One region of the Mumia flava genome, then DNA from elsewhere that is predicted to be linked to it. Evidence: riboswitches for the same ligand, from Rfam matches in the RefSeq annotation. Region 1 holds a riboswitch; the other holds the start of a gene.

Region 1 (3,398 bases):
TGCGACGGTTCATGACGCCGAGGCTGCTGCTGCTCTTCGTCGTCGGCGACATCCTCGGGACCGGGGTGTACGCCCTGACCGGACAGGTGGCGGGCGAGGTCGGGGGCGCGGCCTGGCTGCCGTTCCTGGTGGCGTTCGCGATCGCGACGCTCACCGCCTTCTCGTACCTCGAGCTGGTCACGAAGTACCCGCAGGCCGCCGGCGCCGCGCTCTACACCCACAAGGCCTTCGGCGTGCACTTCCTGACGTTCCTCGTGGCCTTCACGGTGATGTGCTCCGGCATCACGTCGGCCTCGACCGCGTCGCGGGTCTTCGCGCTCAGCTTCGACCAGGGGTTCGGGCTCGGGCTCCCGACGGGCGGCATCCTCGTGCTCGCCCTCGCGTTCATGATTCTCCTGGCGCTGATCAACCTGCGGGGCGTCGCGCACGGGGTGATGACGAATGTCGTGCTGACCCTCGTCGAGCTGACCGGCCTGCTCCTCGTGCTCGCGGTCGGGGTGTTCGCGATGACCCAGGGTGACGCGGACTTCTCACGCGCGGTCGCGTTCGACACGCCCGACGACAAGAACGTCTTCCTGGCCGTCACCACGGCGACGTCGCTCGCGTTCTTCGCGATGGTCGGGTTCGAGGACTCGGTGAACATGGCCGAGGAGACCAAGGACCCGGTCCGCACCTTCCCACCGATCATCCTCAGCGGGCTGAGCTGACGATCGCCGGCATCACGTACGTCCTGGTCTCGATCACGGCGGTGGCGCTGGTCCCGGTCGGCGACCTCGCGGAGTCCGAGACGCCGCTGCTGACCGTCGTGGAGATCGGTGCACCGAGCCTGCCGGTGGACGACATCTACCCGTTCATCACGATGTTCGCGGTCGCCAACACCGCGCTGATCAACATGCTGATGGCCAGCCGCCTGCTGTACGGGATGGCGCGGCAGCGCGTCCTGCCGCCGGCGCTCGCGCACGTGGGCCGGCGCAGCCGGACGCCGTGGGTGGCGATCCTGTTCACCACGGCGATCGCCCTGGGCCTCATCACCTGGGTGTTCGGTGCGAGCGAGAACGCCGTCACCGTGCTCGGCGGCACGACCGCGCTGCTGCTGCTCGCGGTGTTCGCGGTCGTCAACGTCGCCGTGCTGGTGCTGCGGCGGCACCACGTCGACTCCGACCACTTCCACGCGCCGACGGTGTTGCCGGTGCTCGGCGCGATCACCTGCGTGTACCTCGTGACGCCGCTGTCCGGGCGGGACGCAGCGCAGTACGAGGTGGCCGGCGTCCTGCTGGGCGTCGGCGTCGTGCTGTGGGCGACGACGTGGGTGCTGAACCGCGCGATCTACGGCCGCAAGACGTTCGTGCAGGATCCCGGCGACCTCGAGTGACGGAGGCGGCCACGATCGCGGCCGCCTCCGCCGGTCGGGCCGGTGGTCACCAGAACTTCTTGCGCCACCAGCGCGGGAAGTGCCCGATCGCGTTCTTCTTGGCGAGGCGGTCGCTCTTGCGGAAGCCCTGCCACTTGACGCGCTTGTGCTTGCCGCCCAGCCCCAGCTTGCGGGAGCAGGACGGCCACGCGCCCCAGCCCTGGCCCTTGAGCACGCGCTCGGCGATCACGATCTGCTGACGGCGCTTGGCGTTGTCCGCGTACCGCGCGAACCGCTTGCCGCCGTAGCCGCGCCACGTGCTCGAGCTGAACTGGAGGCCACCGTGGTAGCCGTTGCCGGTGTTGATGTGCCAGCGCGCACCGGACTCGCACCGGGAGAGCTTCTGCCAGGTCCGGTCGCTCGCGGCGCTCGCAGCACCACCGGACGCAACCAGGAGACCGAAGGCGAGGGCGAGCGCAGCCAGGACCGAGACAGCCGCGCGCCCCACGTTCCGAGGGACGAAATGCATGGTGAGTTCCTTCGCCACGCCTGCGAGGTGAGCTGTCGGGTTCGGGCGGAAGGTGCCCGGTCTCCCGGCGCGGGACGGGCCCGCACCAGGGAACTTCACCCCAGGAGCCACGGCGGCGCCGCGTCTCCGGAATTGGTTCCCCCACTCCCGCTCGTCGTTCCAGATCGGTTCGTCGGCTCGGGGGCCGACCTTGCAGAGACGGTGCGTCCGGCCCGAGCGGGACTCGGCGTGGTCGAACGAACCTCCGCCAGGGTAAGCACCCGAATCAAGCCAAACCCGTCACATCGGACATCTCACGTGCCGCGTGTCGGTGCGGAGCACGCGGTCCGGCCGGCGTACGGCCCGGGTGGGCGGTGAGCTGGTTCCCACCCGGTCGCGGCGGAGGTGAGTGGGTTCCCACGCGGTCCCGGCGGAGGTGAGCTGGTTCCCACCCAACCCGGTCGCGTGGGAACCAGCTCACCGACGGCCGTACGACTCGCCGCCCGCACCTGCGTTGGTCCACACGCTGCTGGTGTTGGGCGGTTGTCCACAGTCACGGCTCCGACGGTCCACACCGGATGCCGCCTGCGCCTGGAATGGACCCATGCCAGCCCCGACGCCGGTCCCGCCCTGCCTCTCCGACGGCCCGTTCTCGTACCGACAGGCCCGCGAAGCCCGGCTCTCGAAGAAGGTCCTGCACGGCCAACGGTTCCGTCGGGTCTTCCCCGAGGTGTGGGTGCTGCGCGACCACGGGATGACCCTGCTGGACTGGATCACAGCTGCGTCGCTCGCCGTCCCCGATGACGCCCACCTGACCGACGCGGCGCGGATGGTCGCGCTCGGCTACGACGACCTGCCGTTCCGCCCGATCTGCTTCGTCCTGGAGCGTGACCACCACGTCGACATCGACGGCATCCTCGTGCACCGGACACTCCGGCTGCCGCCGTGCGACGACATCGGAGTCACGCCTGCCGCGGCGTTCGTCGGGTGCTGTGCGCACGAGGCGATGATCGATCTAATCGCCCTCGGCGACTGGCTCGTGCGCCACGGCCACGCCTCCGTGCCCGAGATCGTCGAGCTCGCGACCGAGGACGCCTGGCGGCCCGGGGCCGAACGCGCCCTCGAGGTCGTACGCCTGCTCGACCCGAGGGCCCGCTCACCCCGGGAATCGAAGCTGAGGGCGTGCCTCGTGGTGGCGGGCCTGCCGAAGCCCGAGTGCAACGTCGACCTCGTCGTCGACGACCGCAGACTCGGGTGCGTCGACCTCCTCTATCGCCGCTGGCTGCTCGTCGTCGAGTACGAGGGACGTCAGCACGCCGAGTCGCCGGAGCAGTTCGGCACGGACATCAGTCGGTACGAGGGGTTCCGCGACCACCACGTGGCGTACGTCCAGATCACGAATGCGCGGTTCTCGCAGCCGCGAGCGACCGTCCTGCGGGTCTACCGGGCCCTCGTCGAGCGCGGGTACGACGGGCCGCGGCCGAAGTTCGGGGCACGGTGGCGCAACCTCTTCGCCCCGATCCCGGGTGCGCACTACCG
Region 2 (3,398 bases), on a different contig from region 1:
CGAGGACGATCTGCGCCGCGGCGTCGACCTGGTCGCAGGGAGGGCGCTGGTCGAGGCCAGCGGCGGCATCACCCTCGCGTCGGTGCGCGCCGTCGCCGAGTGCGGCGTGGACGTGATCTCGGTGGGTGCCCTGACTCACAGCTCGCCCGCGCTCGACCTGGGACTCGACGTCGCGGTGGTGCGCTGACGTGCGCTATCTCGACGCGGCCGCGACGACTCCGGTCCGGCGTGAGGTGCTCGAGGCGATGTGGCCGTACCTCACCGGCGAGTTCGGCAACCCGTCGAGCCACCACCGGGTCGGGGAGGGGCCCGCGCGGGGTCTCGCGCAGGCGCGGCGGACGGTCGCCGACTGCCTCGGGGCTCGTGCGGGGGAGATCACGTTCACCTCGGGAGGGACCGAGGCGGACAACCTCGCCGTGAAAGGGATCGCGCTGGCGCGGCCGCGAGGTCGTCGCGTGGTCACGAGCGCGGTCGAGCACCCGGCGGTGCTCGAGGCGTGCGCGTACCTCGAGCGCGTCCACGGCTTCGAGGTCGTACGCGTGGGGGTGGACGGCGACGGAGTGGTCGACCTCGACGAGCTTCGCGCCGTGGTCGACGAGCGCACCGCGCTGGTCTCCGTGATGCTCGCGAACAACGAGATCGGGACCGTGCAGCCGGTCGCGCAGGTGGCCGCGATCGCGCACGAGGCGGGGGCCCTGGTGCACACCGACGCCGTCCAGGCGCTCGGCGCGCTCCCGGTGTCCCCGGCCGCCCTGGGCGTCGACGCGCTGTCGCTGTCGGGTCACAAGGCGGGCGCGCCGAAGGGGTCGGGCGTGCTGTGGACCCGCGCCGGCGTCGCCGTCGAGCCCCTCGTGCACGGAGGTGGGCAGGAGCGGGGTCGGCGGTCCGGCACCGAGAACGTCGCCGGGGCGGTGGCGATGGCGGCGGCGATGCGGCTGCTGGAGGGAGAAGGCAGGCTGGGTTCCGACGGTGCGGTGCCGCCGTGGAGCGCCGGGCTGGCTGCGGCGCGGGACGCCTTCGTACGGGCCGTCCTGGCGGGCACGGACGGTGCCCGGCTGACCGGCCACGCGACCGAGCGGCTGCCCGGGCACGCGTCGTTCTGCTTCCCGGGGACGGCGGGGGAGACGGTGCTGCTGACGCTCGAGCAGGACCATCAGGTGATCTGCTCCAGCGGCTCCGCCTGCGCGGCGGGGTCCTCCGACCCCTCACCCGTGCTCCTGGCGCTCGGGATCTCACCGGAGGTGGCCGAGACGGCCGTCCGGTTCACCGCCGGTGGCCCAGGGGACTTCGAGGGGGTCGCGGACGCGGTCGTCGAGGCCGTCCGCCAGGTCGGTTCACTTCGAAACTGATACCGTTCTGTTACGGCCCTGTGATGCTCCTGTGACCAAATGTGAGATGGGTCATGATTTCACCGCGGGATGCCTGAAATCCCAGGGCGGTTTCTCCCACAAAGTGACTTTCTGACGCCTCTGCGGAGGATGTCGCGTTTGCCCCTCATGTCGGGTCTGCCTAGTGTGGCCCGCGGTTCGGCGGACCCCCGCCGCAGACAACTTCATCGGTTCGCCAGGCCCCTGAAGACCTGGTCCACGGAACGTCGGGCGAACAGCATCGTGCACGGGACGCCGAGTCCTGCCCACCCGTCGCACGTCCCCCGTTGCCGAGTGATGAACCCCAGGGCAGGAGCGGAGGAACCAACTTCTGCGTGAACGCCTCACGGCGCTCGCGCTCGGGGTGAAGTCCTCACCAGGACCGGGCCACGTCTCTCGCCCGAACCCGACAGCTCACTTCGCAGGCGTTGCAGGGACACCGAGTGATCATGCTTGCCAACCCCCGTTGGCAGCGCCTCGTCGCGCTGCCCGTCGCGGCTTTTGCCGCTCTTGTCATGGTGTTCGCGACCGTCAGCGTCGTCTCCGCGTCGTCCGCCTCGGCGGCCACCGGGTCGAGCGTCGGCTCGAAGGTCACCGCCAAGAAGAAGCTCACGAAGAAGCAGAAGAAGCGCCTCAAGCGCAAGCGCATCAAGCTGCGTCGGATCAAGAAGATCGACAAGGCCGAGCGCGTCGCCGCACGCCAGAAGGGCGACCCGTACCGCTACGGCGCCTCGGGCCCCGGCTCGTTCGACTGCTCCGGCCTGACGAGCTACTCGTTCAAGAAGGCCGGCATCAAGCTGCCGCGGACCGCGGACTCCCAGTACCACCGCGTGCGCAAGATCAAGAAGCGCAACGCGAAGAAGGGCGACCTGGTGTTCTTCGGCGGCAGCCGCAAGTACCACGTCGGGATCTACTGGGGCAAGAAGCGCATCCTGCACTCGCCCTACTCGGGATCGCGCGTGAAGGTCGAGAAGATCTGGACCCGTTCGTGGTCCGCGGGGACGCTCCGCAAGCGCTTCTGACGCGCTGATCGTCGCGCACCTCCGCGCGACGCGACCGTTCGAAGCAGGGCCGGTGCCGGGTACGGCACCGGCCCTGCTCCACCATAGGGAGCATGCTCGTGACCTCCGACCGCCTGCAGGTGGTGCGCCGCCGCGCCGTCCGCACCACCTCGGCCCTGGCCGGCCTCGTCCTGTCGACCGCGCTGGTCGCCGCCTGCTCGGGCGACGATCCTGAGCCGGAAGCGGCTGCGACGCCGACCCCGACGTCGAGCGGCACCGCCCGCGACGCGGCGACCCTGGTCCGGGCCAACCCGTTCACCGGGGAGGCGGTGCCGGACGGCATCCCGCAGCACCGGGCGTACCTCGTGAAGATCGAGAACACCGACGCCGGTGCCCCGCAGTCCGGCCTGGGCGAGGCCGACCTCGTCGTCGAGGAGCTCGTCGAGGGCGGATTGACCCGGATCGCCGCGTTCTTCTACTCCGACCTCCCCAAGAAGGTCGGACACGTCCGGTCGACCCGGACCACCGACATCGCCCTGGTCTCACCGACCGGCGGCCAGCTCGTCGCCTCCGGCGGGGCCGGCAAGGTCGTCAGCCAGATCCGTGGCGCGGGCGTGAGCTTCGCCAGCGAGGACACCGGCAACCTCGCGCTGACGCGCGACCCCGGCAAGAGCGCGCCGTACGACCGCCTGCTGGACCTGAAGGCGCACGCCGACGCGCAGTCGAGCCCGGGCAAGGCGCCCCAGCCGTACCTGCCGTTCGGCGCGGGTGCGCCCGAGGGCAAGGCGATGCCCAAGGCGTTCGGGGTGCGGTTCTCGCCGACGACCACGACCGCCTGGCGCTGGACCGGCTCGAGGTACACCCGACCCGGCTCGCACGCACCGTCGAGCGACGACTTCAAGCCGGACACCGTGCTCGTGCTCCACACGAAGCAGGCCGACGCCGGCTACCGCGACCCCGCCGGCAACCCCGTGCCCGAGACCGTGCTGACCGGCAACGGCAAGGCGCAGATCATGCACGGCGGCAAGAC

The links. Region 1 has a riboswitch for cyclic di-AMP ahead of CLV56_RS21390 (transglycosylase family protein). Riboswitches for the same ligand answer to the same signal wherever they lie in the genome.
Region 2: another riboswitch for cyclic di-AMP. It lies ahead of CLV56_RS20080 (C40 family peptidase); the one in region 1 lies ahead of CLV56_RS21390 (transglycosylase family protein).

The regions. Positions count from the first base shown of each region.
Region 1 covers NZ_PGEZ01000002.1:262,849-266,246, forward strand. The annotation lists gene CLV56_RS21380 (APC family permease) at 1-707, shown strand, start outside; gene CLV56_RS21385 (amino acid permease) at 749-1,372, shown strand; gene CLV56_RS21390 (transglycosylase family protein) at 1,419-1,880, opposite strand; cyclic di-AMP (ydaO/yuaA leader) riboswitch at 1,884-2,047, opposite strand; gene CLV56_RS15455 (hypothetical protein) at 2,464-3,398, shown strand, end outside.
Region 2 covers NZ_PGEZ01000004.1:28,270-31,667, reverse strand. The annotation lists gene nadC (carboxylating nicotinate-nucleotide diphosphorylase) at 1-187, shown strand, start outside; gene CLV56_RS20085 (cysteine desulfurase family protein) at 189-1,349, shown strand; cyclic di-AMP (ydaO/yuaA leader) riboswitch at 1,646-1,810, shown strand; gene CLV56_RS20080 (C40 family peptidase) at 1,883-2,389, shown strand; gene CLV56_RS20075 (DUF3048 domain-containing protein) at 2,482-3,398, shown strand, end outside.